4 regions of the Paenibacillus agaridevorans genome follow, and region 4 is predicted to be linked to each of the others. Evidence: predicted binding sites of a transcription regulator. Region 4 holds the regulator's gene; each other region holds the start of a gene.
The links. The regulator Rex, encoded in region 4, represses fermentation and respiration genes when NADH is low (regulators of the CRP and FNR family bind a similar motif). The targets are predictions, from matches to a motif close to TTGTGAAATATTTCACAA.
Positions count from the first base shown of each region.

Region 1: a site for Rex is predicted at 4,592-4,609, ahead of KJW29_RS03180 (DoxX family membrane protein). Genes of this name have one in related genera too.
Region 2: a site for Rex is predicted at 1,775-1,792, ahead of ric (iron-sulfur cluster repair di-iron protein). Genes of this name have one in related genera too.
Region 3: a site for Rex is predicted at 3,019-3,036, ahead of KJW29_RS26960 (DoxX family membrane protein). Genes of this name have one in related genera too.

Region 1 is NZ_CP075889.1:789,506-797,125, reverse strand. Features, by position in the region: gene KJW29_RS03205 (glycoside hydrolase family 16 protein) at 1-828, shown strand, start outside; gene KJW29_RS03200 (DeoR/GlpR family DNA-binding transcription regulator) at 1,435-2,223, opposite strand; gene KJW29_RS03195 (sugar kinase) at 2,223-3,179, opposite strand; gene KJW29_RS03190 (hypothetical protein) at 3,222-3,641, opposite strand; gene KJW29_RS03185 (hypothetical protein) at 3,774-3,974, opposite strand; gene KJW29_RS03180 (DoxX family membrane protein) at 4,010-4,567, opposite strand; gene KJW29_RS03175 (PAS domain-containing sensor histidine kinase) at 4,808-5,896, opposite strand; gene KJW29_RS03170 (response regulator transcription factor) at 5,934-6,584, opposite strand; gene KJW29_RS03165 (hypothetical protein) at 6,581-7,084, opposite strand; gene KJW29_RS03160 (Crp/Fnr family transcriptional regulator) at 7,242-7,620, opposite strand, start outside.
Region 2 is NZ_CP075889.1:5,045-12,664, reverse strand. Features, by position in the region: gene KJW29_RS00045 (rhamnogalacturonan acetylesterase) at 1-888, opposite strand, end outside; gene ric (iron-sulfur cluster repair di-iron protein) at 1,005-1,712, opposite strand; gene KJW29_RS00035 (extracellular solute-binding protein) at 1,834-3,468, opposite strand; gene KJW29_RS00030 (alcohol dehydrogenase catalytic domain-containing protein) at 3,505-4,518, opposite strand; gene KJW29_RS00025 (glycosyl hydrolase family 2 protein) at 4,522-7,620, opposite strand, start outside.
Region 3 is NZ_CP075889.1:6,721,418-6,729,037, reverse strand. Features, by position in the region: gene KJW29_RS26980 (patatin-like phospholipase family protein) at 1-472, shown strand, start outside; gene KJW29_RS26975 (Crp/Fnr family transcriptional regulator) at 578-1,261, shown strand; gene KJW29_RS26970 (AAC(3) family N-acetyltransferase) at 1,319-2,104, shown strand; gene KJW29_RS26965 (50S ribosomal protein L25) at 2,312-2,857, shown strand; gene KJW29_RS26960 (DoxX family membrane protein) at 3,260-3,802, shown strand; gene KJW29_RS26955 (DMT family transporter) at 3,840-4,823, opposite strand; gene KJW29_RS26950 (LysR family transcriptional regulator) at 4,983-5,834, shown strand; gene KJW29_RS26945 (3-ketoacyl-ACP reductase) at 5,865-6,590, shown strand; gene KJW29_RS26940 (glucose 1-dehydrogenase) at 6,679-7,413, opposite strand; gene KJW29_RS26935 (TetR/AcrR family transcriptional regulator) at 7,518-7,620, opposite strand, start outside.
Region 4 is NZ_CP075889.1:2,692,833-2,700,452, forward strand. Features, by position in the region: gene KJW29_RS11180 (amidohydrolase) at 1-1,228, opposite strand, end outside; gene KJW29_RS11185 (redox-sensing transcriptional repressor Rex) at 1,203-1,859, opposite strand; gene dinG (ATP-dependent DNA helicase DinG) at 1,856-4,759, opposite strand; gene KJW29_RS11195 (tetratricopeptide repeat protein) at 4,775-5,560, opposite strand; gene panD (aspartate 1-decarboxylase) at 5,679-6,062, opposite strand; gene panC (pantoate--beta-alanine ligase) at 6,065-6,949, opposite strand; gene panB (3-methyl-2-oxobutanoate hydroxymethyltransferase) at 6,946-7,620, opposite strand, start outside.

The DNA of each region.
Region 1 (7,620 bases), 1.9 Mb from region 4:
CATACGTATCGCTTCGATTGGCATACGGGCGACTCCGGCCAGACGCCGCGCGTCGAATTCTACGTCGACGATCAACTGGTGAACACGACCTATACGCATGTCCCAACCAACACGGCAAGATTCTGGATCGCGGCGTGGTTCCCTCGCAACTGGGCTGGCAAAGCCAACTTCGACACGACGGAGATGGTCGTCGACTGGGTTCGCATTACGCCGTTCAACCAAGCAGGCGACGTCTCCGTTCCGGAATCGTATTTCCCTGGCACGAACGATTGGGCTTCTTTCGACCAGTATCCTAAGGCGCAATCTACCGGCGGCACGCCTTCGCCGACAGCGACGCCGAATCCAACGCCTACGATTACGCCAAGTCCCTCTCCTACGCCTACGATGAGTCCGACAACAACGCCAAGTCCGACGCCTACGCTCACGCCCACTCCGACCTCCGGCCCGAACTTGATCGTCAATGGCGGCTTCTCGGACACGACCGGCTGGACGGATATTTCGGCATCTCCCGCATCGGCGTTGATCTCGGGAGGTAAGCTGAACCTAAGCCCGTCAACCGCCTTTTCCGCCGAATCCGAGCAATACGTAGCCGTGACGCCGAACCACTCCTATACGATCAGCGCCGACATGTGGAGCTCGGATAACGCGACATACGGCTATTTGCGGGTTTACAACGGCTCAGCCGTTCATGAGGTCGGCGACTACCGCAGCTTGGTGCAGAACAAGTCGCTCACCTTTACCGCCGCCGGCTCCCAGGTACGCGTCGTGCTGCATGCTTACAAGCAACAGAGCGGCACCTTCTACTTCGACGATGTAAACATGCAATAGCGGGGTCACAAGAAATAAGGGGAAATGCTCCCTCTAGTTGACTACCTTTTTGTTTCTTCGAAGTGTTAGAGGGAAATGCTCCCTCTAAATCAAGTGGACTAGAAGGCAGACGTCAATTGGATGGAGATTAGAGGGAGGATTTCCCATTAAAGCCGAAAAATCCGTTATATTAGCTAGATTAGAGGGTGATTTTCCCTTTACTCTTCGGATACCCTACTTTTTTGTTGCCTGTGAAGGTTCCAAGTGTTGGTACACAAACAATTTTACTTCATCGATAAACGTATAGAGAAAGCATGAACGAACTCTTACGCTTTCTTGTAGGCAAGATAAAACGGCTGTCGCCGTCCTTTGGCAAAACAGCGCGTAACATTGCTGAGAAATATATAGTTATAAAAAGCGCAAACCAAGGGATAATGGAATCCCTAAGTGTGCGCTTTTCATTTTACTTGTTGAACTCTCCGCCAAACTAGACAGAGCTCTGTCCTTCTAGTACAACTGCGCCTTCCGCTTCAGAGCTCTGGAAATCAACTTGACCGCTTCGACCCTCGTCGCATGCTTAGCCGGCTTAATCGGTTTTGTCCTCGTAGCCGTTCAATAGTCCGTTGATTAGTCCGTTACATAAACCGTAACGCCGTGCCTCTCAAGCTCTGCGGCGAGGTCTCCCGACAGAGGCCGATCGGTAATGACAGCCTTCAGCTCTGCGACGTCCGCTACCGAGAACAACGAGTTGCGGTTGCTCTTCGTGTGGTCGAATACGGCATACGTTTCCTGCGAGCGCTTGATAAGCGCCTTCGCGATCTGTGCCTCCTGCTCGGAATAAGAAGAGATGCCGCCCCCTGCCGAAATGCCGTCTATGCCGATGAACATCTTGCCGATATGGAGATTCGTGATCATCCCTTCGCCCAAAGGCCCGCATAACTCGAAGCTGTTATGGCGCATAATGCCGCCCGTGACGACAACCTGGATCTGACTGCCTGCCAGTTCCATCGCGATATTGACCGCGTTTGTCACGACGGTAATGCCCTTGCGCAGCTTGAGCAGCTTCGCGAGCAGGAAGTTGGTCGTCCCGCCGGAAAGGCCGATGACGTCCCCTTCTTGAATCAGTGTCGCGGCAAGCGCCGCGATCTTCTCTTTCTCGAGAATAGAGAGTCCTTCCTTCTCCGCGAAAGGCAGCTCTCGCATCGTCCCCATGCCATCGTACATGGCTCCGCCGATCGTGCGAATAACGGGATATACGCCTTCCATCTGCTCCAAATCTCTGCGCGCGGTCGCCTCCGAGCAGCCGAACCGCTCCACCATCTCCGTAATCGTAATGCGTCCTTGCTGCTTCAGCAGCTGCAGAATCGCTTCCCTCCGTCGCTGGCCCTTGGAACCTCCGGTAAGCTCCGTCGTCATTAGCGTTCCACCCACGCCTTCGCCGACATCCGCTGCTCCACGACTTCCCATTCCGGCAACGCTTCCCAATCGCCGCGCATCTGAACGACGAGCGATCCGTTAATGCTGGCGAGACGAACGGCATCTACGGGCGACATGCCCTTCATCAGACCCGCAAGGAAACCCGCGCAGAAGCCGTCGCCTGCGCCGACGGTATCCACAACCTGCTCCGCAGGGTAGAAGGGAACGGATGTCTCTTCGCCTTTATTAAGCACAATCGTCGAGTCTCCCATTCCTTTCACTACGCTGATTGCCTTAAGCTCTGCAAGCTTGGCCTTGACCTCCTTGTAATCGTCGGTCTGATACAACAGCTTCAGCTCGTCCCAGCCCGGCAGGAAATAATCCGCTTCCTGTATAAGCGGCAGCAAGGTCTCGCGAGCTTCCTCGATGGACCATAACTTCAGCCTAAGGTTAGGATCGAAGCTAATCTGCACGCCCGCTTCCTTGGCGACGTCTATGGCGCGGCGGACCGTACTGCGGCAGCTATCGCTGAGCGCGGTCGTAATGCCGGTGATGTGAAGCAGCTTTGCTCCGCGGATGTAGTCCTCGTCGAGATCCTCGGGACGCATGCGGCTGGCAGCCGAATGTTTGCGGAAATAATGGACGGCGAGACGGCCCGCCACATGCTCGCGAAACATCATCCCTGTCGGTGCTTCGCCGCTTAGATTGGCGCGGGATACATCGACGCCTTCGCCGCGAAGCGTTTTCAAGATCAGCTTGCCAAACGGATCGTTGCCAAGCGCGCCGAACCAGCCTACGGAGGCACCCAGCCTCGCGAGTCCGATGGCCACGTTGCTTTCCGCGCCTCCGAATCCTTGCTCCAGCTTGGAAGCCCTCTCAATCGCTTTGTGCTCCTCCGGCATAAAGAGAGCCATTGTCTCTCCGAACGTTACAATCTGTGGTGAACCCTCACGCACGGCAACTTCCCCCTCAATGTACTGACAACTCAAATTATGATTTTAGAATCGGAATACCATAAAATAAACGATTGCTACATATAGCACGAGAATAATCAAGCTCATGATCTTTGCCTTATTGACGTAAGCTGTCGTACTTTGACCCGACTGGATAGCCGATACGATTCCCTTAAGCGGCTTGGATGCGATTCCGCCGAGAGCGGCAATGCCAAGAAACAAGAGCGTTATGATAATCATCCATGCGACGGCGTAATCGCCTTGGGACATCAGATATCCGCCCGTCAGCAGCTGCACAATGAGAAAGTATTGCGCAATGCGATTGGCGGATAATAGTCCCTTCGCCAAACCGGCTTGTCCGTTCCCGTCGCTTTTGGAGGCTCCCCCCAGCATAATCGGCAGCACGACATAAAACCCCATTCCGACTGCTCCTAACACGTGTAACAATACCATTGCTTCATACATGTCCTATTCCTCCTGTTTCAATTTACCTATAGCTAATAGTTTATCAGAATCCGCGATATTTTCAAATGTACGATAAAAAAAGAGCGCCTCAGGCGCCGTGGTTTCCCTTGGCCTCTTGAGGCGCTTCGCGCTTTACAGCGCGTATTCTTTTAATTGATTTCGAGTCAGCTGCCTTCCCTCTTCCTCCTCCCTCTTCTCTCGCTTCTCCTCCATGCAAGCCCGGCATCTGGCCTCCGTGTCGCACTCGTTCGCGTCGGGACAGGTATAGCAATGATGCAGCATGAATTGGGTCAGCTCGTTGTCGACGTCCTCGTTCTTTGCCTGTGCAGTCATGTTCAACGCCTCCGCTTCCTTGAATTGTGATCTTATTAGAGCGTATTGCCGTTCAGTTTGCCGCCCGCTCCCGCACCTGTTCCCGTTCCCGCCGCTCCGCCTCTGCCTTTTACACGAAGCCAGCCTTTGCGAATGATCGGCAGCAGGTAGTGGTCAAGTCCGAATCTGCCGGCGTTGGTTCCTGCAAGGAGTACGATTACGCCCAGCAGTACCAGCCAAGGGTTCGTGCTTACCGTTCCCGCGAAGAGGAACATGAAGTTCATCGCGAGTCCGAAGAAAGCGGCCGCCGCCGTCAGTCCGCCGACGATCAACCCTACGCCGACCAGGAACTCACCGACGGGGATCAAGATGTTAATGAGCTTTACGTTAGGCAATGCGAAGTGCTCGATGAATTTGGTGAATGTCGGATACACCAGTTCGTTCGTTGCTTTATCCATGACAGGGTTGGCAACGGCGTTTTTCAAGTATCCTGTTGCGTCAAAGCCGCCTTTCAGTTTATGGAAGCCCGCATCCAGCCAAGCCCAGCCGACAATCAACCTTACAATCGTTACGATACCAGCAGCGTACACATTTTCTCTCAACCATTTCATCATGATTGTTCACTCCCATAGTATAGTATGTGATTTATTTCACATTATTGAGTAGAGGAATCCGTCATTTAGACGAATACGACTCTTGCGATTTTCTGCGGCAGGATCGCCGCTTGACTCTGGCGAAGCGGATTCCTTGGCATCCGATGACGAAAGCCGTTTTGTTCATGGCCTTCAACCTCCTTCTTGATTCTTATTATAAGCTACGATTTTGAATGGGTATGTGATTTAAATCACAATGTATTAATTTTTCCGCGAATGCGGAATTCTGAGCGTAACGATCGTCCCCCTGCCAAGCTCCGACTCCACGTTAAGACTGCCTCCGGCTATCCGGGCCCGCTCCGCCATGCTAAAACGTCCTACGCCTACAGAGACTGCAGTGGTATCGAAGCCGGCGCCATCATCGACGATCCGGACTACAACCTCTTCGCTGTCTTCAAGAATCGATACCGCGGCATCGGACACGTCTGCATACTTGGCGATATTCGTCAGCGCCTCCTGGATAACTCTATACATCACCGTCTCGACTCGGATACCGAGACGGGTCGCAAGCTTGCATTTAAAATCGATTTCGATGCCGTAATGCGACTCATAATTGCCGATGTACGAGCGAATCGCCGGTTCAATGCCCATATCATCCAATACCGATGGGCGCAGCTCCCATGCAAGACCGCGGACCTCCTCGATGATGCCGGCTACATTTTCCCGCAAGAACCGCAAATCGCCGACTTCCCGATCCGGATTCGCAATAACGCGATCCAACTGGATGAGCAACGAGAACAAGCTTTGTCCGATGCCGTCATGGAGCTCCCTGGAAAACTTCTTGCGTTCGTCCTCCTGGATCGTCAACACCTTCTCCAGAGTCTCCTTCAGCTCTTCCTCCACCTTCTTGAGACGGGTAACCTCGCTTCTGATGGCCAAATACTGATACGGTTTTCCGTTCTCGCCGACAAAAGGCACAATCGTCGTATTGACCCAATAATTCGATCCATCTTTGGCGCGGTTCTTAATATCGCCCGACCATACTTTGCCCGAACCGATCGTCGCCCAAAGCTCCCGCATAAATGACTTGGGATGATAACCTGAATTAATGATCCGATGATCTTTTCCCATCAGCTCTTCGCGCGGATACTTGGAAATTTCGCAAAATTTATCATTCACGTATACGATTTTGCCTCTCGCATCCGTAACGGCTACAATCGACGATTCATCGAGCGCAAACTTCACGTCCGCAAGTTGCTTGAGCGACTGGCGCAGCTCCTCGCGGAACCTCACGTCACTTACATGGTCTGCCAGCTGGGACAACAAAGCGTCGACCCGCCCCGCAATCATTCTGTTGCCTTGAAGGTTCTCCCCAGCATTCTCGCCTTTAGTCAAATTGCAGCAGTCCCTTCTTCATAGCGTATTGGATCAGCTCCGGCCGGGTCTTCAGTCCCAACTTCTCCATGACGTTGCTCTTATGAGACTCTACCGTCTTCACGCTAATAAAGAGAAGCTCGGCGATCTCTTTATTGCCATACCCCTTGGCCGCAAGGGACAGCACTTCCCTCTCTCTCTCCGACAAGGAGTCGAAGGCGTCGCTTGCATCCTTTTTCGCGCCAGCCACATAACGATTCATCAGCTGCCTGGTTGCCGACGGATACAAGTAAGCTGCCCCCGAAGATACGGTGCGAATCGCGTTCAGCAGCTCTTCGTGGGGAGCGCTCTTTAGAACGTACCCCGATGCCCCCGCCTCAATCGCGCGGAATAGATATTCCGAATCGTCGTGCATCGACAACATAAGAACAGCCACATCGGGCAGCAGCTTTTTGAGCTCCGACGCAGCTGTAATTCCGTCTTTCCCTTGAGGCATGCTCAGATCCATAAGGACGACGTCCGGATGATGCTCCATCGCCGCCCGAATGCCTTCGTCTCCGTCGGCGCCTTCTGCCACGACCTCGATTTCTCCCTTGCTGCTAAGCAGCATCTTCAGGCCGGAACGAACCATGGCATGGTCATCCACGATGACAATCCTAATCATCCCACTCCTCCATTCATCATGACATTCCATTTCCCCCCATCATACCGCCAGAGTGCCGATAGTTCAATCCATAAAGGCATTTTGGAGGAAATTTGCCGAATTTTTATCTCCTCAAACGAATGTGCCTCCTCCCTTCTGCCAACCACAAGAACGCTGCTTCCGTATTCGTTCGCGGGCGCAGGCAAAGGAATGGCGATCGCGGCTGCCAGCCGCTCTGCCAGCATGACGGGACATTCGCCAAGCATATGGGCATTTTTTTCGGTGCTTGCCTGATAGGGTACTCCGAGCCGAATAGCCATGCCGCCTACACCCAAGCCCGATCTCAGCTCCATTCGCGCAAGGCGCGAACTGCTTGCACCATAAGTGCCGATCCATATGCCTCTCCGCTCGGGGAAGACAAACTTCGCCAATGCCGCAAAATCGCCTCCTAGCTCCCGTGCAGCATCTTCCAGCGCCGTTGCCAACCTATCGTAACCATTTAGATCTTCCCATGACTCCACAATTGCTCCTCCTCTCAAGCCTCGCTTGTCCCCACCTGGGTATGCGCCCGGCCGCATCGTTAACGAGAAGTCCCCGCCGGCTGTCTGCGGGCGGGGACTTCTAGAGATTGGTCAAAAAGTCTTAAACCGGACTTTTGGACACGCACTCCCAACTACGTTACATTCGGCATACTTCCTTCGGACAATTCTCGCAGCAGCATACTTCCTTCAAGTATTCAATCCGATTAACGGTATAGTGACCGTCTTTGTACGTAATCACATTTTCCTTTTTAAGATCGGCAAGCATCCGGTTGACGCTCTCGCGGGTTGCGCCGATCATGTCCGCCATCTCGGTATTGCTGAGCTTCAGATCGATCCGGATACCTTCTTCGTTCTCTTCTCCGTAAGAATTGCATAGACGGATCAGCAGCGAACAGAGGGCGCCGGTCTTGCCGAACAACATGAGATCACGGAATTTCGTCTGGGTCAGCCGATGCATCAGCCCCATCCACTTCATAAATTCCAAAGCCAGGTCGCCATGCTGCCAGAGCAGAGTC
Region 2 (7,620 bases), 2.7 Mb from region 4:
CAGGTCTATCAGGGCGACGCCCTCGGCAGCGGCGAGTTCTCGGACGGCGTCGAGATATTCGCCATGCGTATCCAGCTGCCTGCCCCGCTCGTCGAAGCGGCGCCGATGGACGGACGTAATCAACACCGGAATCGCGTTTTTGGACCGCGCCGTCTCCACGTATTTCATGAGATATTCCGGATAGGTCGTCCTAGGGTCCGTATGCCGCTCCTCGTCGGTCTTCTGATCGTTATGGCCGAACTGGATGAACAGATAGTCGCCTTCCTTGATCAGCTCCGCGATAACGTCCAGGCGTCCCTCAGAGATAAAACTTTTGGAGCTTCGGCCTCCCCTCGCATGATTCGCGATGGCTACGTCGTGACGGAAACAATACGATAACATCTGCCCCCAGCCGGATTGCGGCAATCCCCCAAGCTCCGTGTCCGTCACCGTGGAATCCCCCGCCAGGAACAAGGTAATCTGCTCCGATGATGGCGTAATTTCGAGCGCGTTAATGCGGGGAGCGATGCCTTCGAACCGAATCCGAAACTGCCCTCCCTGCACGTTAACACCGAATTGTTGCCACGTATGTTGTCCCGCAACCGTACGGACATCCCTAAGCATAAGCCTTTCTCCGTTGCTTCGAATCGTCGTAACCGTAGGAGCCAACTCGTCCCCCATACAGATTCTAACGATATAGTTCCCGTCCGGCACATCCGTGAGAAACACCGAATCGAACGGGATGCAGAAATCTCCGACAAACGGTTCGCCGCTTCGTCTGATGCCCGCCACTTTCGATGTGTCCCCGAACCCATAACCTTGCTCAGCATGATAGAGGGCATCCGCCCCTATCTTGATGTAGCCCTCCTTCGGCTCGTTCTCCGTTCCGAAGTCGTATCGCCATGTCATGACCGTTCCCCCTGCCCGTTATTCATTATCCTCGCTACCACTGTAACGCAGTGATATGCCAGATTCAATTTTTTTTATTTCATTCCGAGAAATATAGGGGAAGCATGGCGAAAAAGCTATCTTAATTCGGCAAGAGCAGGGAATAACAAATTGTTCTCCAGATGTACATGGGTAAACATATCGCTCTCCAGCTCCTCCAATTTACGGAACGTAATGGTATACGTCATGCACGCCTCCTCTGGAAGCATATAGCCCTTTGTTGTCTCGCGCATGCGGCTAAGGAGGTCACCCGCCTCGTCATGCTCAGCCTCAAGGGCATCCAATATTTGAAGTGCAGCTAGAAGCGCGCTCGCCGATCCCTCTTCTTCGGCCTTGCGGATCGCGGGGAACAATTGCTGCTCCTCCTTGTTCAGATGCTCCAGCAGTTCCGCGCTTAATTGATGATATAAGACTTGCAGCTCTTTCAATTCCGGATGAACCTCGCCGTGCACCCGAGCAACCTTATTGACGAAATCACGTAAAACAGGAAGCTCTTTGCGTAGAAAATCATGATGTTGAAGAATAATATGCTCGGTTAATTTCGTCAATTTCCGATCATCCTGCTTCCAATCCAAAGGCCATGCCGGCCGCGACTCGGTGCAAACCTTGTTAAGTTGAAACAAAACCTCTTCCTCGTCGAGTCTCTTCTTTCGAACCGCATCGGATAAGGTTTGTTTGCCTCCGCAACAGAAATCGATGCCGAGCTCCTTAAAAACGTTGCTTGCTTGAGTATATTGCGCGACGATATCGCCAACCCGCTGTTCGCTTTGAATTACGGTTATCATACGATTCATCCCCTTCACTCATTAGGTTCGTCTTCATTATAATGAACCCTTGCAAGGAAAGGTTGTGATACCAATCACATGATTTGCGGCGATTCGTTGAACAGAAGTTGCGATAATTCTCTTATTTTTCGAACTCGGAGCGAATTCGGACATCGTACAAGTCTTCCGTGAATACCCACTTGTCTTTATTCTCCTTGTACCAGTCCCTGTACCATTGCTCCACTTGAGCCCCGTCCCCGTCCTCCCAGGCCTTGCGGGCATCTTGCACGGCTTGTTCGGCCGAATAGGCTTCGCCGCCCAGAATCGCCCGATTCCATATATCGAGAATGGCGCGTTCGGCATTGGAATCGATAAATTCGATCTCATTCGGCAATGCGGGCATATACCGATCAAGCGTAAATCCCGCGTAGGGACGTTCGGGACTGATATACAGCCCGAGCGCATCGCTTAGCAGGTCGTCCACTTCCCGGTCGAACGGCTTGTTCAGATCCATATCCTGCTTGTACTTCTCGAATTCAGTCGTATGGTATTGCGGCCCGATTGTGCGGAAGTCGCCGAGCCATGACACCTCTTTGTCGTACTTGTCCTTGTCGATCGTCACCGGAACGCCATTGTCCAGCCGGTAATGCACGCCTTCGAGTCCGTGCTTAAACGTTGCTTCCGTCGTTTCCTTGCTCATGAAGTCGATATACCGGATGACGCTGACCGGATCGTTCGCCTTTGCATTGATAACGCCGCTAAGCTGGAAGGGGGGGTTAAACTGCGCGCTGAATTGTCCGAAGGGACTTGCGGGCAGCGCGATCGGCGCGATAACGGCTTCCGGGACGTTGCTGCGAAGCCGCGCATACGCATCGTAAATCTCCTTGGCGTTTCCGGCGAACGCATAAAGTCCGATCTTGCCCTTTAAGAAATCCTGCTCCGCCTTTCTTCCATTTTTGTCCGTCAAATAATCCCTGTCGATCGCGTCCGCATCGAACAACGCTTTCTTGAACTGCAACGCCGCTTGCGCCCGTTCCCAATCGCGTACGATCTCTCCGTCCTCCAATACCCAGCTCATGTTCTGGAACATGCTGTTGATCACATCGGGCGCGAATCCGCTCATGTTGATGCCCTGCGTATCGTCCAACCCGTTGCCGTCCGGATCCTGCTTCGCAAACGCGATCGCGGTCCGAAGCAGCTCTTCCGTCGTGCGCGGCGCGTCTAGCTCCAGCTTATCCAGCCAATCCTCCCGAATGAACAAATACGTGAACGGGAAATACCCCTGCACCCTTCCCACGGCATACATATGCCCATCGGGTTGCGTGGACAGCTTCTTCAGGATCGGAAATTTCTCGAGCACATGCTTATATTCGGTACTGTAGGTCTCAATCAATTCGTCTATCGGCATGATCTGTTTCTGATTGTACAGTTTATGGATAAACTCCGAATCGTACTCGGTAATGAGATCGGGAGCTTCGTTCGACGCCAATAAAATATTGAACTTGGGCACCGACTCCCCCCGTGGAATGGCGACGTATTCGACATCGATGCCCGAGTTGTCCCGCACCCAGTCTACCCACATGTTCTGCGTGGGAGTTCCCATCTCTTCGGGAATGTTGCCCCGGTCGTACATCGATACGGTAATGCGATGTTCGCCTGCGACGGATGGCTCTGCCGCTTGATCGTCTGGTCCGCTCGCGCAGCCCGCTAAAGCAAGCCAAGCGGCGGCCAGCGGCAAAACAGTGCATACGATTCTTGTCCCATTCCAGATAAACAACCCTCTCACCCCTTATAGTGCCTATTGTATCATGAGCTAAAGCATAACGATCACCTTGAGATAACGATCCGGGTTGCGCTCGATATCTTGTATGGTCCGCGCGGCCTCATCCATAGGAACGGTCGCGGTAATGAGCTTGCGAACATCCACCTTGCGGGAATGGATAAGCTCGACAGCTTCCTCGAACTCCCCGGCGCTCGTACGGCATCCGACGATATCGACTTCTTTTCTCGTAATCCAATCCGTAGGCAGCGGCGTCTCCTGCTTGGGCCATCCGGTAAGCCCGATTCTCCCTGCATGGGAGACAAGATCCAGCGTCATCCGGACCGCCGCGTTTGCACCGGAAGCCTCGAGTACAACTTCGGCTTTTCTGCCGCCGGTTATACGTCGAATCGCCTCCTCGGCGTTCTCCGACGATGAATTTACGACATGCTGAACGCCCATGGCGCGCGCTTGCTCCAACCTCGCCTGCACGATGTCGATGACGATCGGAACCGCTCCGTATTGGATGGCGGCCATCGCGGCAAGAAGACCGATCGCTCCCGCTCCGATAATGGCGATGTGCTCGCCCTGCCGCAGACGAGTGCGATGCAGGCCGTGCAAGGCTATAGTCAACGGCTCCGCCATACACATGACATCCCAGGCCATGTCGTCCGGCGCCTTCACTAACATGTCGACCGGATGGCAGAAGTAATCCGACATGCCTCCGTCCACGTGAACGCCCAGCACCTGCAAGCGCTCGCAGCAGTTCGTTCTGCCGATTGTGCAGGGATAACATTGGCCGCAGTATAAATAAGGATCCACGATCACTTTGTCCCCCGGACGAATCCCTTTATCGTTAGGAGGGATGGCGACAACTTCCCCCGCGATTTCATGGCCGATCGTGCGCGGATAGCTGACCAGCGGGTTCACTCCCCGGTAAGCGCCGATATCGGAGCCGCATATTCCCGCCGACTTCACCCGAATCAAAGCTTCGTTCCCTTGCGGTTCCGGCATCGACGCATCAATCATCTTGACGGATAGCGGTTCAGCAATATGAATGGCTTTCATGACTCACAATCCTTTCGTTCCATGACTGGAATGGTTCTGCGCGATTCGTCTGAGCACGGGAGCCTTGCCGATCCCGGTGTCCTTTAATTGATATTCGTAAGCCCAACCGTCTTCGACGGTTCTCCAGGCATTAGGGTCGAAATACACCTCTCGCTCGTCGCAGTTATGCACCGTGCCGAATGTATTGATCCGGCTTCCGTAAGCTTTGATTTCGATGCGATGTACGCCGGGTTCATCAATGTCGAACTGGACAACGTACGGCGAGAATAGTATCTCTCCGATCGGCTTCCCGTCTACATGCACTTCCAGGAGCGGAGCTCTGAACTTCGTAACCTGAAGTTCGTATCCGCCTTGCTCCAGTTCCAGCTCGAACGAGTAGAAGGCGTTGCCGCCGTAGAACGGCATGCCTTGTTTCGTCAGCGATCCGAAGTAGCCGTCGGCTGACGGAGCAACGATTCTGGATCTTGCGCCGGCCGTCTCCACGCGGAAGGAGCCGAGCAAATAACAGGCTTCGACATTCGTCTTGCGTCCGAAAGGCAGGCTTAATACGATCGTATTCGCTCCTGGCTCAAGCGGGGGAAGCTTGCATATCTCAATGGAGCGGTCCACGTAATAGCCTTGCTTCTCCTTGCTCAGCTTTATGCCATTAACGATAATATCCGTCCCATCGATATTCTCCAAAGCCAGGCCGGCGTTCTCGCAGCGGATGTCCGAATGCACCGTGAACCTGAGCTCTAGCGTCGGGACTTCGCCGACGAACGACGCTTCCTGCGCCCATGGCTGCGCCAGCGCCGCCTTTCGTTCCGGGTACCCAACAATCGCGCGGCAAAAGTTATCGATGCGCAGGAGCTCCTCCGTACGCTGCCAACCCCCTCCGTTCAGACGATATTCAGCCAAGTCGAGCAGCAGCACGTTGTCTTCCTCCAACCGGATTTCGACCGGCACGTCGAACAGATTACGTTCTTCCAATACCCGCGAAGCTTGTCTCGCTTGCTCCTCCGAGTTTTCGCCATACTTTGCGTCTGATGCCGGGACAAGATGCAGCAACAGGCTGTCGTGGGCATACATCCTCCGCTTTAGAACAGTAAAGCCGTCCCCGTAACCGGTCTCGATAGGATGCAAATCACCTGAGAGGGTGTCGAGAAGCTCCGCCTTCCATTCGCCCGCGATCGTGATCAGCACTTGATCCTCCGATACAAGATCCTCGTTCGCCTCGGCTCTGCCGTTGGCAATCAAGAGCCAACGCTCCTCTCCTTCGCGGCGCATCTGATATACGTATTTGTCCGAACGCTCGCCGTCCCAATTTTTTTTGTGATTCGGTTTCTTGAGAAACTTGGGGCCATCGTACCGGATATCGATCGTCCTGTAAGCCTCTAGCGCTTGGAGAAGTTCATGTTTGGACAGCGAGACCCTGGTGCAGTCCGCTGCCAGCCGTGCGGGAGCTTCATCGGGCATCGCGTCGACGAACTTCGGCACTTCTCCGGCGAACACGATCTCTTTGCCCAACTTTCTCATGCGGTTCAAAAAAGCCAACGTCGTGCCGCGAATCGTCTTGCAGCCCGGAACGAGAATGACGTCGTATTCCATCTCGCCGAGCTTGGCGCCTGCTTCGAGCGAAGGAATCAACGATTCCGAGATATAATCGTAGTCGAGCATCCCGAAAAGCAGCCATTCGGTTACGTTCTTGAAGTTCGACTCCAACTGCTCCCGTACCAGATTCGTATGATTGTTGGGACCGTAATACAGCCAATACGATTCTACCGGATGTATGACGCCAACTCTAACCATAACCTTTCCTCGCGTCATAACCGTATGGATGCGGGCAAAATGATCCTCGATCAAAGCGTATTTCCTATACCATGGCGATTGCATGCCGATCGAAGCCGGGTAATCCCGCTTCGCTTCCCCGCCCATGCTCATCCATGTCAGGTGATGGACGCGGACGGTCACGCCCAAAGCGGCCATCCAGTCGCCCTGCAGCTTATGTTTCCTAAAGTCGAAATCCCAGTTCGTCACCCCGTAGAGCTCGCTTAATACGCCTTCGCGGCCGTATTGGTGCGCGATGCTCTGGGCTTGCTTGGCGGTGCTGTACTCGCGCTGATCGCATAACATGTCGATGCCCGGAAGATGGAAGCTGCGCAGGCTGCGCATCGCTTCTCCAAGCGCCTTGGTCTGCGAATGCAACGTAGGTTCTTCCATCATGTGCCCGCATAACATAAGGCCATGCCCTTCGCACCATTCGCCGATCTGGTCCGCAAAGGCTTGCGCAAAACGTTCCGCGATATGGTTATGATACCGATACCGGGCGACGGATACTTCGCCGTCGCGTCTCTCCCAGAACAATTCGGGCAGCCGCGCAATCAAACTTTCGCCGTATTGCTTCCGGTAGGTTTCGTCGAAGTCGGTTGTATAAGGCACGATGACATCCTGCTTCGCCGTTGCGTAGCCAAGAAATTGTTTATGCGGGAACTGCGGCTCGTCCGTAAACATCGCCGGCACGGTCGTGCCGAAATGATCTCCGACCGCCTCGTAATAACGTTCGTGAGTCACCTCGACGAATCGGCGGATGGCCTCCTTGCTTAGCGTATCGACATAGGCCTGGTTATTAAACCAGGGACTGTCCTGCCCCGTCTCCAAATAAGCATGCCAAATAGTCTCTCCGCCTACTGCTCGGGCATCCTCGTCGCAAGGCTCATAGCTGCTCAGATACCCTTCTTCATCCAGAAGTACCCGGAACGACGTCAGCCATGTTCCTTGACCATTCGCCGCTACGGCGGCACAGGAATCGAAGTTGCCCGGCACGATCTCGCGTTCGCTTTGCCGGAAGGGCGTCCAGACGACGTATTTGCTCCGATGCTCCGCATTCCTCGTGACGAAACCTCCGCCATAACCCGAAGGCCATCGGTCCTCGTCATACAGCCAGCATAACAGCCCTTTTTCCTCAGCCTGCTCGACGCACAGCTTTACCATATCCATATATTCCGAACCCAAATATTCGGTATCGAGTCCCACTCGCGTATGGATTTGGAAGCCTCCCATGCCCATCGCGGGAAATTGATCGATCTGCTCCAGCACCTGGTCGCGATCCAGCTTGGTGTTCCA
Region 3 (7,620 bases), 4.0 Mb from region 4:
CTTTGAGGACTTGCCGATTCCGTTTGCCGCCGTAGCTGCGGATGCGGTGAGCGGCGAAGCGCACATTTTCAATAAAGGAAGAGTTTCCCATGCGATTTGCGCTTCGACGGCGATCCCCGGTTTCATCAAGCCGGTTCAGTATCAGCAACGCTACCTGGTGGATGGCGCGGTGGTTCATCCTGTTCCTGTTGCGCTAACCAAAAGCATGGGGGCCGACGTGGTGATCGCCGTTGATTTGAGTACGCCGGTGTTAGGAGAACCAAAAAGCTTTGTAGTGGCGATCCTCAACACGATTGAAATTATGAGCCGAAAAATTATTTCGGAAGAAGCGCAAATCGCGGATGTCGTGCTTAGGCCCGAAATAACGACAAATCAGGTATCGTTTAAATTGTCTAACCATAACATGGCCATGGGCGAAAAGGCAGCGCGGGAAGCGTTAACCTTAATACGGAGCAAGCTGGTTGAAAGGTGAAAAGCGATTTAAAACACGTATAAGAAAGGGTCATATCTGGCGTGGCTGAACAGGCTGCCGGAGGATGGCCCTTTCCAATTATGGCTCGTACAGGAGGCTTTGAAGATGAATCTGCAGCTATTACGAAATTTCCCGCTCTTCGAGCAACTTGATGATGAATATCTAACTGAAATTTCCAAGTTATGCAGCAAGCGCGTATATACAAAAGGCGAGTCTATTTTTTTAGAAGGCGATGAAGGAGATGAGCTTTATCTGGTTATATCCGGAGTGATTCAAATTTATCAAGATAATCACTCCAGGGATGTGGTTCTTTCTATTTTTAGAGAAGGGGATTTTTTTGGAGAGATGGCTTTGCTGCAGAATGAAAGAGTACGCTCTGCTTCGGCGAGGACAATCGAGAAGTCTACTTTATGCATTTTGAAAAAACGCCATTTCATTCCTTTAGTCAATAGCAAGCCCGAGATCCTGATCGGTATATTGGGAACGGCTTTGGATCGTCTGCGCGATGCCAATAAATTAATCATGGACCTGACCATTCACGACGTGCGCACGCGCATTGCTCGCATGTTGCTGCGACTAACCGAACAACATGGCGTACCCTCTGCGGATGGTATATTAATTGATTTGAAGCTAACGCATCAGCAATTGGCGGATATGACAGGAACGGCACGCGAAACCGTGACGAAATTATTGCTGGAATTACAAAACGAGCAATTGATACGCAATGATCAGAGAAAAATAATTGTGTGCAACCTGGATGGACTGAGAAATATACTCGACGTAAATTGAGTTGAATTGGGAATCAGGATGGTAACGGTTAGGCTATTACGATTGGAGGGGAAAAGGTTGCACACCAAAGAGAGCTTGCAGATGCAATTAGAACAGCTGGGCATTGATGCGGCTGGCACGTTATTGGTTCATTCGTCGATGAAAAGTCTGGGACAAGTCGATGGCGGCGCGGACACGGTCCTGGACGTGTTGTCCGACTATATGAAGGATGGGCTGCTAGTGTTGCCCACTCATACATGGTCGCATATAAATGCTGAGAATCCGAGGTTCTACGTGGAGGAGTCGCCGGTTTGCGTCGGCATTTTGCCCGAACTTTTTCGCAAAAGGCCGGGCGTGGCGCGTTCTTGGCATCCCACTCATTCCGTGGCGGCGCTGGGGAGGGATGCACTTGCATTTACAAACAGCGACCATCATTTCGATACTCCATGCGCCAGAGGCTCCAGTTGGGGGAAGCTGCTTGACCGGAAAGCAACGATTATGTTGGTCGGAGTCGATTTAAAGCGCAACACCTTTATTCATGGCGTCGAGGAATGGGTGGATATACCCGGAAGACTAACGGATGATCACCAGATGCTGTATACGGTTTTGGCTGATGGAACCGAAATCCCTGTGCCTTCCCGCAGACATTGCGGGCTATCGTGGTCCGAGCATTTTTGGAAAGTGGACGAAGTGCTTGAACGCAAGGGAGCGATGTATAAAGGGCGGTTGGGAGATGCCGTCGTTAGGGTATGTGATGCAGCTTTGGTGGCGGAGGTCATTACGGATATGCTCAAGGATAATCCGGATTTGTTTGCGGATAACAATCCTTTGCCGGAGCGTATCGACACGGCTGACAATCTATGATATGGTGAATGAAACCCATAGGCATTCCACTCTTAGGAGTGGGGTGCCTTGGTCTGTATTTGCGGGTTTTTACATTTAATGTATGTCTATCTATCCGAAAGGACATGGAGGTTGTGATGCTATGTTTCTCTATTTATCCCCGTGCCGGGGAGGTTCAACCGCTGCTATTACAGCGCTAAAATCACTCATGTAAAGGAGAGGTAGAGCATGGCTGCATGCATTCATACAGAAAGACGTCCGCGATTGAAATCTTCCGGACTGCGGAATTTACGTCGGGAGGGTCGTTTGCCCGGGGTCGTATTCGGAAAACACGCAGAAAACGAAATCATTCATATATCCACCAAGCAATTTGAAAAGTGGCTAAAGAAAGGGGGCTCCGGCTTTATCGAGCTTAAGCTGGCAGATGACTATTCCCTGACGGTATTGCTGGAGGACCTTCACCGCAACCCGGTGACCGGCGAGCTGCTGCATGTAGATTTCCAACTTGTTCAGTCGGGCGAAGTTATTCGTACGAAGCTTCCGGTAAAGCTATTGGGCAGCCCTATTGGAACAAAGTCGGGGGGAGTCGTGCAGGTCGAAGACCCCTATGTGGAAGTGGAGGCTTTGCCTAAGAACTTGCCGTCCGTGGTCGAGCTCGACATCAGCGCGATGGAAATCGGAGAAACGCTGTTCGTAAAAGACCTGAAATTACCGCCCGAAGTGACGGTCATATCCGGGGATAACGAAACTCTCGTATCCGTATTGAAGCCTTAATGCTTTGATGCTAAGTGAACAAAAAAGGATAATACATGCAAGAAACCAAGGAGCTAAGCGGCTTGTTCTCGCTTAGCTCCTTTTTTTTGTCATCCACTGCTGCCTTCTTGAGCAACGTGCTGTATGTGACAATTGGTGTCGGTTTCGTTACACGCCGATCATTGTGAATCTATTCACAAATTGATCAAATATTACCCCTTAACTTTGTGATTTGAATCACAATGTCAACCGTTTTTACGTTCTATAATAAAGACATCAACAAGAAGCAATCATCAATCGAAACTAACGAGGACGGTGATCCTGATGAATCATATACAACGATCTCAACCATCAGCGAGATTGAAGCTGATCTAACGCCAAAGTTAATACCGCTGCTAATAATGAAGAACGGGAGTGAGTTTCATGTTAAAATTTTGGAGAGAGAATAAAATCGCTGGTATTCTAGTCACTATTGTTCGCTTCGTAGTTGGGTTCGCATGGTTGGACGCCGGATGGCATAAAATTACGGGAGCAACGCCTTTCGATGCAACGGGTTTCCTCAACGCGGCCGTAAACAACCCGGTGCTTGATAAAGCTACAGGCGAAGCGGTTTACCCTACCTACACTGCATTTGTAGAACACTTTGCATTACCGAACGTTGGATTCATTAACGTCGCTATACCATGGGGAGAATTCCTGGTAGGACTTGGACTCATCCTTGGTACACTAACGCTTACCGCCGCATTCTTCGGAGCCTTAATGAACTTCATGTTTATGTTCGCAGGTACCGTAAGCACGAACCCGTGGCTTCTGCTTCTTGGATTGATGGTCATCTTCGCCGGCACGAACGCTGGCCGCTTTGGATTAGATCGTTACGTCCTTCCGCTTATGCACAAAGGGCTTGATCGTCTCTTCCATCGCAAACCCAAAAATCCGACAACAGATGCGGGACTGTTAGTTAAATAAACCAATTCCGAGAAAACTTCATCGAAAAAAAGGACGATCAGAGCGCTGCCTCTGATCGTTCTTTTACAGGGCTAGCGGAATAGGTTTTGTTGTCTTTTAACCGCTGTGCTTTCCTCTGGTGCATATTGTTCCGTAATAAGGCAAAGATAATGAGCAGCGTGCCGTATAATTCGTAGCTGCTAATCTGATAGCCTTGAAAGGCCATAATGACGAATGTAGTAATTGGAACAAAATTAATAAATAAGATGCCGTTAAGCGGCGATAGCCGTTTGATCCCTGAATTCCAGCACAGCAGGGCTACAAGCCCTGGCAGTAGAATCATAAAGGACATTTCGTATTTAATCGAAAGTATCGTGTGCCAGCCAGGAACGGGAACCAACCCAAAGGCGGAAGCAAGCATAACGATAATGAAAGACACTGCAGTTCCTAGCAAACATGTGAGTGTGGAATAACGCAGGATCGACCAATCTCTAAATCGGCTCTCCCCCATCGAATACACGACCCATCCCACAACTCCCGTGAAAATCAGAAGCAAAGGAACAAGATGTTGCCCGGCCATCATAAAAAATGTCAATTTCCCATTGGTAATAACGAGCAAAGCGCCGGCGAGCGCGATACCTACACTTGTGAGCGTGTATGTATTCGGTGCTTTTTTGGTTGTGATCCACAAGAGCATAACGGAAATCATCGGCATGAGCACTTCCATAATGGAGGCGGCGATTGTCCCGGATTCCCCCATGAGCTGCTGCCCGAAGAAAATGGCCATATTATAGACCACAAATGCCATCGTTCCAAAAAACAATAGAGTCTTGCCCTTTCCTTCCAGACGGAATGCCGTTTTCCCTTCTTTTATCCAAAGCAGCACGCTAAGAATGACGCCCACGGCAAAATATCGGATAAATGAAAAATAAAATGGATCAATTTGCTGCAACGCAATGTGTGCAACAGGAAACATCGCTCCCCATGACATACTGGCGATGAGACAGAGAATGGAACCTATGATGACTTGTTTGTTTAGCATGTGTAGCCTCTCCCTATAGAAATTCTGCCCAATCCTTTGTACATCACTCATTATAGGAAGGAGAATGGATATAGTAAAATGATTGAAAATTACTTTCTTCATCATTTATAATGATACTTGAAAAACATGTTTCCATTGGAGAACAGAGGCGAGGTTGCATTGGAGTTTAATGATTTGAGAATATTCCAGGCGGTTGCAACGCATGGTAGTGTCAGTAAAGCCGCATTGGAGCTAAACTACGTGCAATCCAATGTCACGGCAAGAATAAAGCTGCTGGAGAAAGAGCTTCGGACGCCATTGTTCTATCGGCATAAACGCGGGATGATCCTTAACCCGGAAGGAAAGCGGTTGTTGGAGCATTCGAGGGAAATCTTGTCGAGGATGGAGGAGATGGCACATCTATTCGAAGATAAGTCCTACCCCTCTGGTGTCCTGGAAATCGGGATCGTGGAGACGGTGAATGCACTGCCGGACATCCTATCCTCTTATTATGGCAAGTATCCCAATGTTGAATTATCATTAAAAACCGGGGTTACCGATGACTTGGTCCAACAAGTACTTGATATGAAGCTGGATGGAGCTTTTGTTACAGGCCCCATCAGGCATCCTTTAATCGAACAGCTTGAGGTTTTTCAAGAAAAGCTGGTGCTCGTAACCAAAGGAGAAAGCTTTCGTATCGAGGAAATAACGGAAAAGCCTCTCTTGCTGTACAATAAAGGCTGCGGATATCGGGAAAGACTTGAAAGCTGGATGAAGGCGGAGGGGATTATCCCGAAGCAGATCATGGAATTCGGAACGTTCGGAACGATTATAGGCAGCGTCGCTGCAGGAATAGGAATGACGATTATTCCGGAATCATCCATTACCGATCTGATTGTCAAGGGCACCGTGTATGGTCATAGCGTACCGGAACCTTATCATGAAATTACGACCATTTTTATATGGCGTAAAGACTCCTATATATCGAGCACGCTACAATGCTTTATGGATGAAATTGTTTCTTTGTTATAATGTAAGTACAGAATGGAGAGGAGCTGCACAATGGCGCAATCGTTGGAAGGAAAAGTAGCAATCGTAACAGGAGCGGCAAGAGGGATCGGCAAAGCGACGGCTGTCGCATTAGCGAAAGAAGGCGTAAACGTTGGCCTGGTTGCCAGGAGCGAGGCTTCCTTAAAGGAAGTGGCCGACGAATTGAAAGGGCTGGGCGTTAAAGCAGCTTATGCAACCGCCGATATCTCCTCCAAAGAGCAAGTGGAAGCCGCGGTGGAAGCTCTGAGAAGCGAGCTGGGCTCCGCGGACATTCTAATCAATAATGCGGGAATCGCGACATTTGGCTCCGTATTGGATATGGACCCCGAAGAGTGGAAACGGATCATCGATACGAATCTGCTAGGCACCTATTATGTCACGCGTGCGGTGCTGCCTCAATTGATCGAGAAGTCAGGCGGGGATATTATTAATATTTCCTCTACCAGCGGATTGAGCGGAGCGGCTACCTCCAGCGCTTACAGCGCATCGAAATTCGCGGTGATCGGTTTCACGGAATCGTTAGCGCAAGAGGTTCGTCGCAACAATATTCGCGTAACGGCTCTGAACCCTAGTACGGTCGCCACGGATCTGGCGCTTGATCTCAATCTGATCAAGGAAAACAACGATTCGAAGTTCATGCAAGCGGAGGACATCGCGGAAGTAATCGTCAATCAGTTAAAGCTAAATCCGCGCATCTACGTGAAGACGGCGAGTTTTATTGCTACGAATCCTTACTGAGTGTAAAAAGCAGTTCTCAACATGCTCCTAAAGAAGGCCGATTTTCTACCCCGGTAGAAAATCGGCCATTTTAATACCGCGAACCTTATTACTGTGCAGTTAGCCCGCCATCGATAATGAATTCCGATCCTGTAGAGTAGCTAGCCTCGTCGGAAGCCAAGAACAATACCATATTCGATACTTCTTCCGGTTGGGCTACGCGTTTTAATGGAATGTGTTGAGAGAAGGCTTCTACAGCCGCTTTTGTATCTTCTTGTACAACCATTGGCGTTGCAATAACGCCTGGATGTACGGAGTTTACGCGAATGCCCATCGGCGCCAGGTTGATCGCGGCTGCTTTTGTCATGCCGCGCACTGCGAATTTAGTATCCGTGTAACCTACGGCACCGGCAACCAGGCCGTTCATCGAAGAGATGTTGATGATCGAACCGCCGCCAGCTTTTATCATCGAAGCTGCCACGGTTTTCATGCCCAAGAATACAGACACTTGATTAATGTCTACGATGCGACGGTATTCTTCTTCTGTAAGATCAAGCATATTTTTAGCCATCGTAATGCCGGCGTTGTTTACTAATACGTTTACTGGACCGAAAGCTTCTTCGGCTTTCGCGACGACTTTTGTCCAATCTTCTTGAGAGGCTACGTTTTGTTTAACGAATAGAGCATTCTCGCCTAACTCGGATGCAAATGCATGCCCCTTTTCCTCATTTAGATCGGTTAAAACAACCTTTGCGCCGTGCTCTACAAATAATTTTGCATGTGCCGCGCCCATACCTTGCGCTGCTCCTGTAATAATGGCTACCTTGCCTGATAAGCGACTCATAATAAGCCCTCCTAAAATAGATTCGCTTAAAGTGATAGTCGACTATCACTATTCACACTTACTAGTAAACAACTTTCCCGTTGGAATGTCAATCTATACGCCCGTTATTGGGATGCCCGAATATAGCGTAAAAATACATCCTTCATCATCGCAAGCTGCTTGTCCGCCGAAAGCAACGTCGAAAGAGTGGCATCATGGTTGGCCAGG
Region 4 (7,620 bases):
CGACTTGTTTGCCCCCGACCCACACATGGCGAACATCCTTGCCCGATCCCGCATAGACAAGATGCGAGACGATGTCAGTGAGCGGGAAGTACTGAGGCTGGTCGATGTTGACGGCAGCCATATCAGCTTTCATCCCCGCCTTGAGCATGCCGATCTCCTTCTCCTTCCAGATGGAAGCCGCTCCGAGCGATGTCCCAAGCTTAAGCGCCTCCGTAGCCGGTATGGCAGTGGGATCTCCGGATACGCCTTTGTGCAGCAAGGCTGCCATTGTAATTTCCTGGAACAGGTCCAGATTATTGTTGCTGGCCGCGCTATCCGTTCCGAGACCGACCTTGACGCCGGCACGAAGCAATTCCGGAAGCCTGGCAATGCCGCTGGCCAGCTTCAGATTACTCACTGGATTATGCGCTACGGAGACGCCGTTCTCTGCTAGCATTGCAATCTCCTCGACGTTCAGATGAACGGCGTGGGCGACCAACGCAGGGCGCGAAAAGAAACCCAGCCGATGAAGATGCTCAACAGGCCGAACGCCGTAATCCCTAACGTTCTGCTCCACTTCTGCACGAGACTCGGACATATGCGTATGAAGCGCCAAAGAATGATCATGGGCTGCTTGTACAAATTTTTCGATATATGCGGGAGGGCAAGTATATGGCGCATGCGGCGACAGCATGGTTGTAATTCGGCCGTCTGCCCTGCCGTTCCACTCCAAAGCGAATGCAATCGCTTCCTCAAGCTTCGCTTTCTGCTCCTCTTCCGAGCATAGGCCGATAACGCCGCGCATCAAAACGCCGCGGATGCCGGATTGCTCCGTCACCTTCGCGACTTCATCCATTCGATCATACATATCGAGGAAGGTCGTTGTTCCCGTACGAAGCATCTCGACGATGGCCAGGGCTGTGCCGGCTCTCGTATCCGCCGCAACATAACGGCCCTCCATCGGCCACATTTTCTGCTCCAGCCATACCTGCAGATTTTGATCGTCCGAATATCCGCGAAGGAGCGACATCGCCGCATGACCATGCGTATTAATAAGTCCGGGCAGGAAGGCCAGTCCTTTGCCATCCAGCTTTTCTACGCTTTCAGACAAGCTTTGCGGCTCAGGTTCCTGCTCGCCGATATATGTAATGGCATCGTTCGAGATGACCATATGACCTTTAATGACCGGGGTCGAGTCGTCCATCGTCACGAACAAGCCATTTCTAATCCATAGCTGTTTCATCCGAATCTTCTCCTTCATGGTTCAAATAATACGCGAGGCTAAGCAGTTCCCTTGTGAAATCGGCATTGTGAATGCGCACTTCATCCGGTACGCGCAAAATCGCTGGGGCGAAGTTCAAAATGCCTTCTATCCCCGCCGAGACGAATTGATTTACGACGTTTTGAGCTTCGAACGCTGGGACAGTGATGATGCCGATCCGAATTTTTTGCTCCGCAATCGTTGCGACCAGCTCGCTCATGGGTTGAACGACCAAATTGTTGATATTCGTTCCGATCTTGGCAGGATGGTCGTCGAACACAGCCGTTATTTTCATATTGTCCTTGGAATATTTGTTGTAATTGCATAAGGCATGACCCAGATTGCCGGCTCCAACCAGCGCGACCTTGATCGTCTGGTTCACCTTGAGTATTTGACGAATGATTTCGATCAAATAGACAACGTCATAACCAATGCCTTTGCGTCCGAATTCGCCGAAATACGCGAGATCCTTACGAATCTGAGCCGGGTTAAGATCAAGCTTAACCCCAAGCTCCTGCGAGGATACCGTCTGGATCTCGCGGCTGTCCAGCTCGTTAAGCACCTGCAAATAGATAGGGAGTCGGCGCACGACCGCTTCGGATATTTTGGTCTGCTTCAAGTTGTTGCCTCCTTCGTAGCTTCTGGTTCGCTCGCCGCAGCGCTGTCTTTTCCCAGCCATTCTCTAATTCTAGGCACCATCTGATCCGTAAACATCGTTTCGATCTTGGGACCTGGCAGCGAATAGAGAAAATGTTTGCCGTAATAAGCATCGATAACGCGCGTATCGTAGATGATGACAATGCCTTTGTCCTGCGAGGTGCGGACAAGTCGGCCGAATCCTTGCTTGAACCGGATGACGGCCTGCGGGATGGACAGCTTCATAAACGGATTCTGCTTTTGTCGCTGCAGTTGCTCCGCCTTTGCTTCTTGGAGCGGATGATTAGGAGGCTGGAACGGAAGTCTCACGATGGCAAGACAGGTAAGCGCTTCGCCTGGAATATCGACGCCTTCCCAGAAGCTGCTCGTTCCCAAAAGCACGGATTCCGGCTGTTGAAGGAAACGTCTCGTCAGCTTGGTTCGATTGCTGCTGTCGATCCCTTGTCCCAGCAAGCCGATGCCTGCCGCGGCCAGACCTATTTTCATAAGCTCGTGAACTTGCTTCAGCATCTTATAAGAAGTAAAGAGCACCAGCATTCGCCCTTTTGTCTCTAGAGCGGCATCGACCAGCGAAGCCGCCAGCTTATCCAGATACGCGTCGTTTACATATGCGCCTTTAACCACCGGGAAGTCGCGAGGGACCATCACCAGCGCCTGTTCCCTGTAACGGAAAGGAGACGGCAACTGCACGGTTTTGAGCTTGCCTTGCGTCTCATAGCCGTGGAGGCCTAGCTGTTCCTCTGCGTACTGGAAGGATTTCTGCACCGTTAATGTCGCGGAGGTCATAATGATGCTGTCTTTGGCGTCAAAAAAGTACTTTTGAAGCTGTTCGCTAACATCGACGGGTGCCGCGTACATATGCAGCGATCGGTAGCGGTATACCGCGCTGGCTTCCATCCAGAAAACAAAACCGGACTGCTCCAGTTTCATAAAGATACGAAGCTCGTCTTTTAAACGCGTCAAATCCCGGATGGAACCGTTAAGATCGGTAATCGTTCCCTGAACGGAGAGATCATCGACCCGCTCCTTGATGTCGTTGATCATTTTTTCCATCGTCTTGATAACACGCGCTAACTCGACATAAATATTATTCTCGACGCCGCTCGCATCATCCCAGCTTGCAGGAAGCTCGGAATGATGGAGTCTAAGGACCGATGATGAAACCGCGCCATTATCAGTGGCGCCTTCAGCTCCTTCGCCCATCATTGCGTACAGCATCTCGAATAATTTGTCCCAATGCTCCCTGATCTCCTGAAAGATCGGGATGATTTCATCAATCGTCTCCGTCCATGCTTGTACATGGTCATCGCCTTCATTCTGCAGCTTGGAACGCAGTAAAGGCAATAACCCTGTTCGATTGTCCTTAAACAACCGGGTCGCAATATGTACGAGTGAGAAATAATTCACGTTCATCCCCAGATGTTTGCCCGCCACTTCCTCTACGTGATGAGCCTCGTCAATAATAAGATGAGAATACGCGGGCAGCAGGCGATGATCGGCCTGCACATCGGTAAATAACAAGGAATGATTCGTAATACAGACGTCGGCAACGTTCGCTTCATGTTTGGCACGATGGTAATAACAGCGCTTAAACCATGGACAAGCACGATTAAGACAGGAGTCCGCATCGCTGGATACCGTAGACCAAAAGTCAGAGCCTCGGCTGCCGAGGTTCAACTCCTCCTGATCCCCTGTCTCCGTTTCTCCTAACCAGACGACCATCTGGGATGCCGTAATCGCATCTTCTACAGGAGAAACCAAATCCCGGGCGTTGACCTTGCCCTCGAATTTGCGCAAACATAAGTAGTTCCCTCTCCCCTTAAAAATGGAGGCTTTTACGGGAAACGGAAGCACGTCGGACAGCAGCGGCAAATCCCTGCTTCTCAGTTGCTCCTGAAGATTGATCGTATGCGTGCTGACGACGATCTTGCTGTCGCTCTGCACGCCGTAATACAGGGCCGGGATCAAATACCCCAGCGACTTGCCCGTGCCCGTTCCTGCCTCAATCAAGAGGTGCTGATCGGCTGCGAGCGCTTCGTATACGTGATGAAACATCAGCTTTTGCGGCTCGCGCTCTTCGTAATCCGGAAAACGTTCTTGAAACTTGGCACGAACGGCATCGAGATAAGCCTCGAAGTTCATGTCCTTCGGTATTGCCGAGCCCGCTCCATTAGTCCTGGCAGGCTGTTCTTCATTCCATTCTCGCGCCTTAAGAGCAAATTGCCGGTAATAATCCACTTCATTGGACTCGAACACGACGGTTCGCTCCATGAGATTAAGATTGACGTTAAGGAACCAATGCAGGTCCCTGGATTCGTCGATCAACGCAACGAGCCGCTGCAAAGTAAGCAGCGGCAAGGTGCAAAGCTTGCCCACAGCCTCGATAAAAATATGGGCAGTCGCAAACGCGTCGCTATCCGCGCGATGATGATGATCATGCGTAATGCCGAACGCTGCCGCTACAACGCCTAATTGATAAGATGTAATCGTCGGATATAATACTCGCAGGAGTTCGATCGTATCCAGCTTGCGGCCGGTGAAAGGCAAATATCCGCATTTCTCCAGCGCGCCGTTTAAGAAACCGGCATCGAATCCTACATTATGGGCGACAAGAACGGCATCATCCAAGAGAGGAATAAGCTTTAGCAGCACGTCGTGCAGCTCAGGCGCGTCCGCAACGGTCTCTTCCTCGATGCCGGTTAATTGCGTAATGAACGGGGGAATAGGTACCGAAGGTTTCACAAACGAGCTGAACGTATCGACGATCGCCATCTCTTCCGATACAATGACGATGCCGACTTGAATAATGTCGTCCTCTGCGCTATGACCCGTCGTCTCCAAATCCAGCACTGCGTATTTCATCCATCTTCGTCCCTCTCACAAACAGCACAACTCCGTGCTTCCGAAATATAACGATAATTGCCCAGGCGATTCCTGGCAGGATCGCAAGTTATTTAATGGATCCGTAAAGCTCGGATAAACTTCGTAAGCTTTGCGGAACAGCCTCTCCGCATATGCCATGTTCATCCGAACTGCGTGAATACACCCAAGGGCATTATATCCTAAAGCGACCCACTTCGGAAAGTCCGACATCACAACAAGCAGTTGGAAGTGACGCTGCGCTTCGTTCCAATTCTGCAGATGCATCTGGCTCATTGCCAGATGAAGTCTTGCCAGATTGCATTCGGGCGCCATGGCAATGACGGTCTGGAATAAAGAAGCTGCTTCGGCGAACATAAATAATTTATAATAGCCTTGTCCTTTGCTCATGAAGGGCTCCGCAGCTTCGGGAATTTCCAGATCGCCATAGGCGCATGGCTGTTTCTCGCTGATTGTGATTGGATAATTTACGCCAGCAGCTGTATATCCCGAATTCGGGTTTTTGTCTGCTGGATCCTTATCCTTACCCGCTGGTAGCACGGGAAGTTTTGGCAGCGGCGCTCCTCCAACCGGGGCACTTAAGTCGAACGGACCGCACTCGTCTTGAAAATCGGTGAATTTTTCCTCGAATTGAAGCCATTCCTCGATAAAGGCGTCGCTTGTTTTTTTGAGCTGCCGAATCTGCTCCAGGTACTGACCGCGCTCCTGTTCCGTGGCCGAGTTGTAACGCTCTTTAATCCCGTCAAGCCATTCGTTCATCGAAGAGAACATATGCTGTATCATACCGCATCCCGCCTTCGCTTTGGATTAAGGAGTGATACGGTCATTCTTTGTTCCGACGAGGTTTTTCATACGGCATCCCAGACGTTACATAAACGAACCACTTCCAAAGTCCAGTTCGTTACAGGATCGTAGCGTGAAGCTCTTCGGTGAGCACCTGGACCGGCTTGTTCTCATCATTTAGAATCGTCACGATCGGCTTATGGACGCGCGCCTCTTCCGTGGACATGGACGCATAAGAAATAATGATAACCTTGTCGCCCGGCTGAACCTGCCTTGCTGCCGCTCCGTTCAAGCAGATAACGCCCGAACCTCTCGGCCCCGTAATTACGTAGGTTTCGAATCTGGCTCCATTGTTATTGTTTACAATCTGAACCTTCTCGTTCTCCAGCAAATCCGCTGCTTCCATCAGATCCTCGTCAATCGTAATACTGCCTACATAATTCAGATTCGCTTCCGTCACCGTCGCCCTGTGAAGCTTGGATTTCATCATCGTTCTGAACATAATCATTCACCTCCGCCAATCTTGGATGTTTCGAATAATCGATTGTCGATTAATCGCGTAGTCCCGAACTTTACAGCAAGTGCCAGTATAACGGTACCGTTATAGGAAGATAACCGCGCCTCTTCGTCAATCAACGATAGCCCGGGATAGGCTAGCAGCTCCACATAATCGATAATCGCCTGATCCGCCTCGCGAATATGCGATTCCACGCGCCGCTTGAGCCCGCTTGCCGTCATGCCAGGCTCCTCCAGCCACTCCTTTGCGAGGTTTAACGCTTGGGACAGCCTTACGGCTTGACTGCGATGATCTGCCGACAAGTATACATTGCGGGAGCTTAACGCAAGACCATCGGGCTCGCGCACAGTCTCGCATCGTACAATCTCGATATCGAAATTCAGGTCGTGCACCATCTGTTCAATAACGGCAACCTGCTGAGCATCCTTCATCCCGAAGTAGGCGCGCGAAGGCTTAAGGAGATGGAACAGCTTGCTGACAACCGTTCCTACGCCGTCAAAATGGCCAGGCCGGGAAGCGCCGCACATCCTGTCCGTTACCTCGTCCACAATCACCTTCGTTAAGGGACGCCCGGGGTACATCTCTTGCACCGTCGGCAGAAAGACGACATCGACTCCGCACTCCGCCGCAATAGCAAGATCTCGTTCTTCATCCCGCGGGTAACGATCCAGGTCTTCCTTGGGGCCGAATTGAAGCGGATTGACAAAGATGCTTAGCGCGGCCACGTCGTTCTCTTCTCTCGCCTTTCTGAGCAGGCTGGCATGCCCCTCGTGGAGGTAACCCATCGTAGGCACGAATCCGAGCGACTTGCCGTCCGATGCCCGTTCACCCAGTGCAGACTTCAGTTCCTGGATGGTTCGGCATACAATCATGAGTATTGAACCCCTTTCCTGACATCTGCGGGTGGTTGTTCCGAAGATCCGGAAGTTCCGCCGTACAGCGTTTCCGATGTCTTTGCTTCAGCCTGCGGTTGGAAGGTGTGCTCCTCCGCCGGGAATGCGCCGCTCTTTACATCCTGCGAGAAAGCTTCGATCGCCTGTCTCACCGTAGTGCCGAGATCCGCGTAGGTTTTCACGAATTTTTTCTCGAAATACGGAGAAGCGTATTGCAGCAAATCATGGTATACCAGTACTTGCCCGTCGCAAGCCCGTCCAGCGCCTATTCCGATCGTCGGAATCGATAAGGCTTTGGTAATCGCCGCGGCCAGTGGCTCCGTCAAAAGCTCAAGCACAATGGCGAAAGCGCCTGCTTTCTCCAGCGCCAAAGCATCCTTCATAAGCCGTTCCGCATCCTTATCCAGCTTGCCTTGCACCTTGTATCCGCTAAGTTGATGAACGGATTGAGGTGTCAGCCCGATATGGCCCATTACAGGAATCCCGGCCTTTACCAATGCTTCTACATCGCCCGTAATTTCCGAACCGCCCTCCAGCTTGACGGCTTGAGCGCCACCCTGCTGCATGATGCGCGCAGCATTGGTCAAGGTAGCCTCCCGGCTCGCTCCGTAAGTCATGAAGGGCATATCGGCTATAATAAACGTATGGGT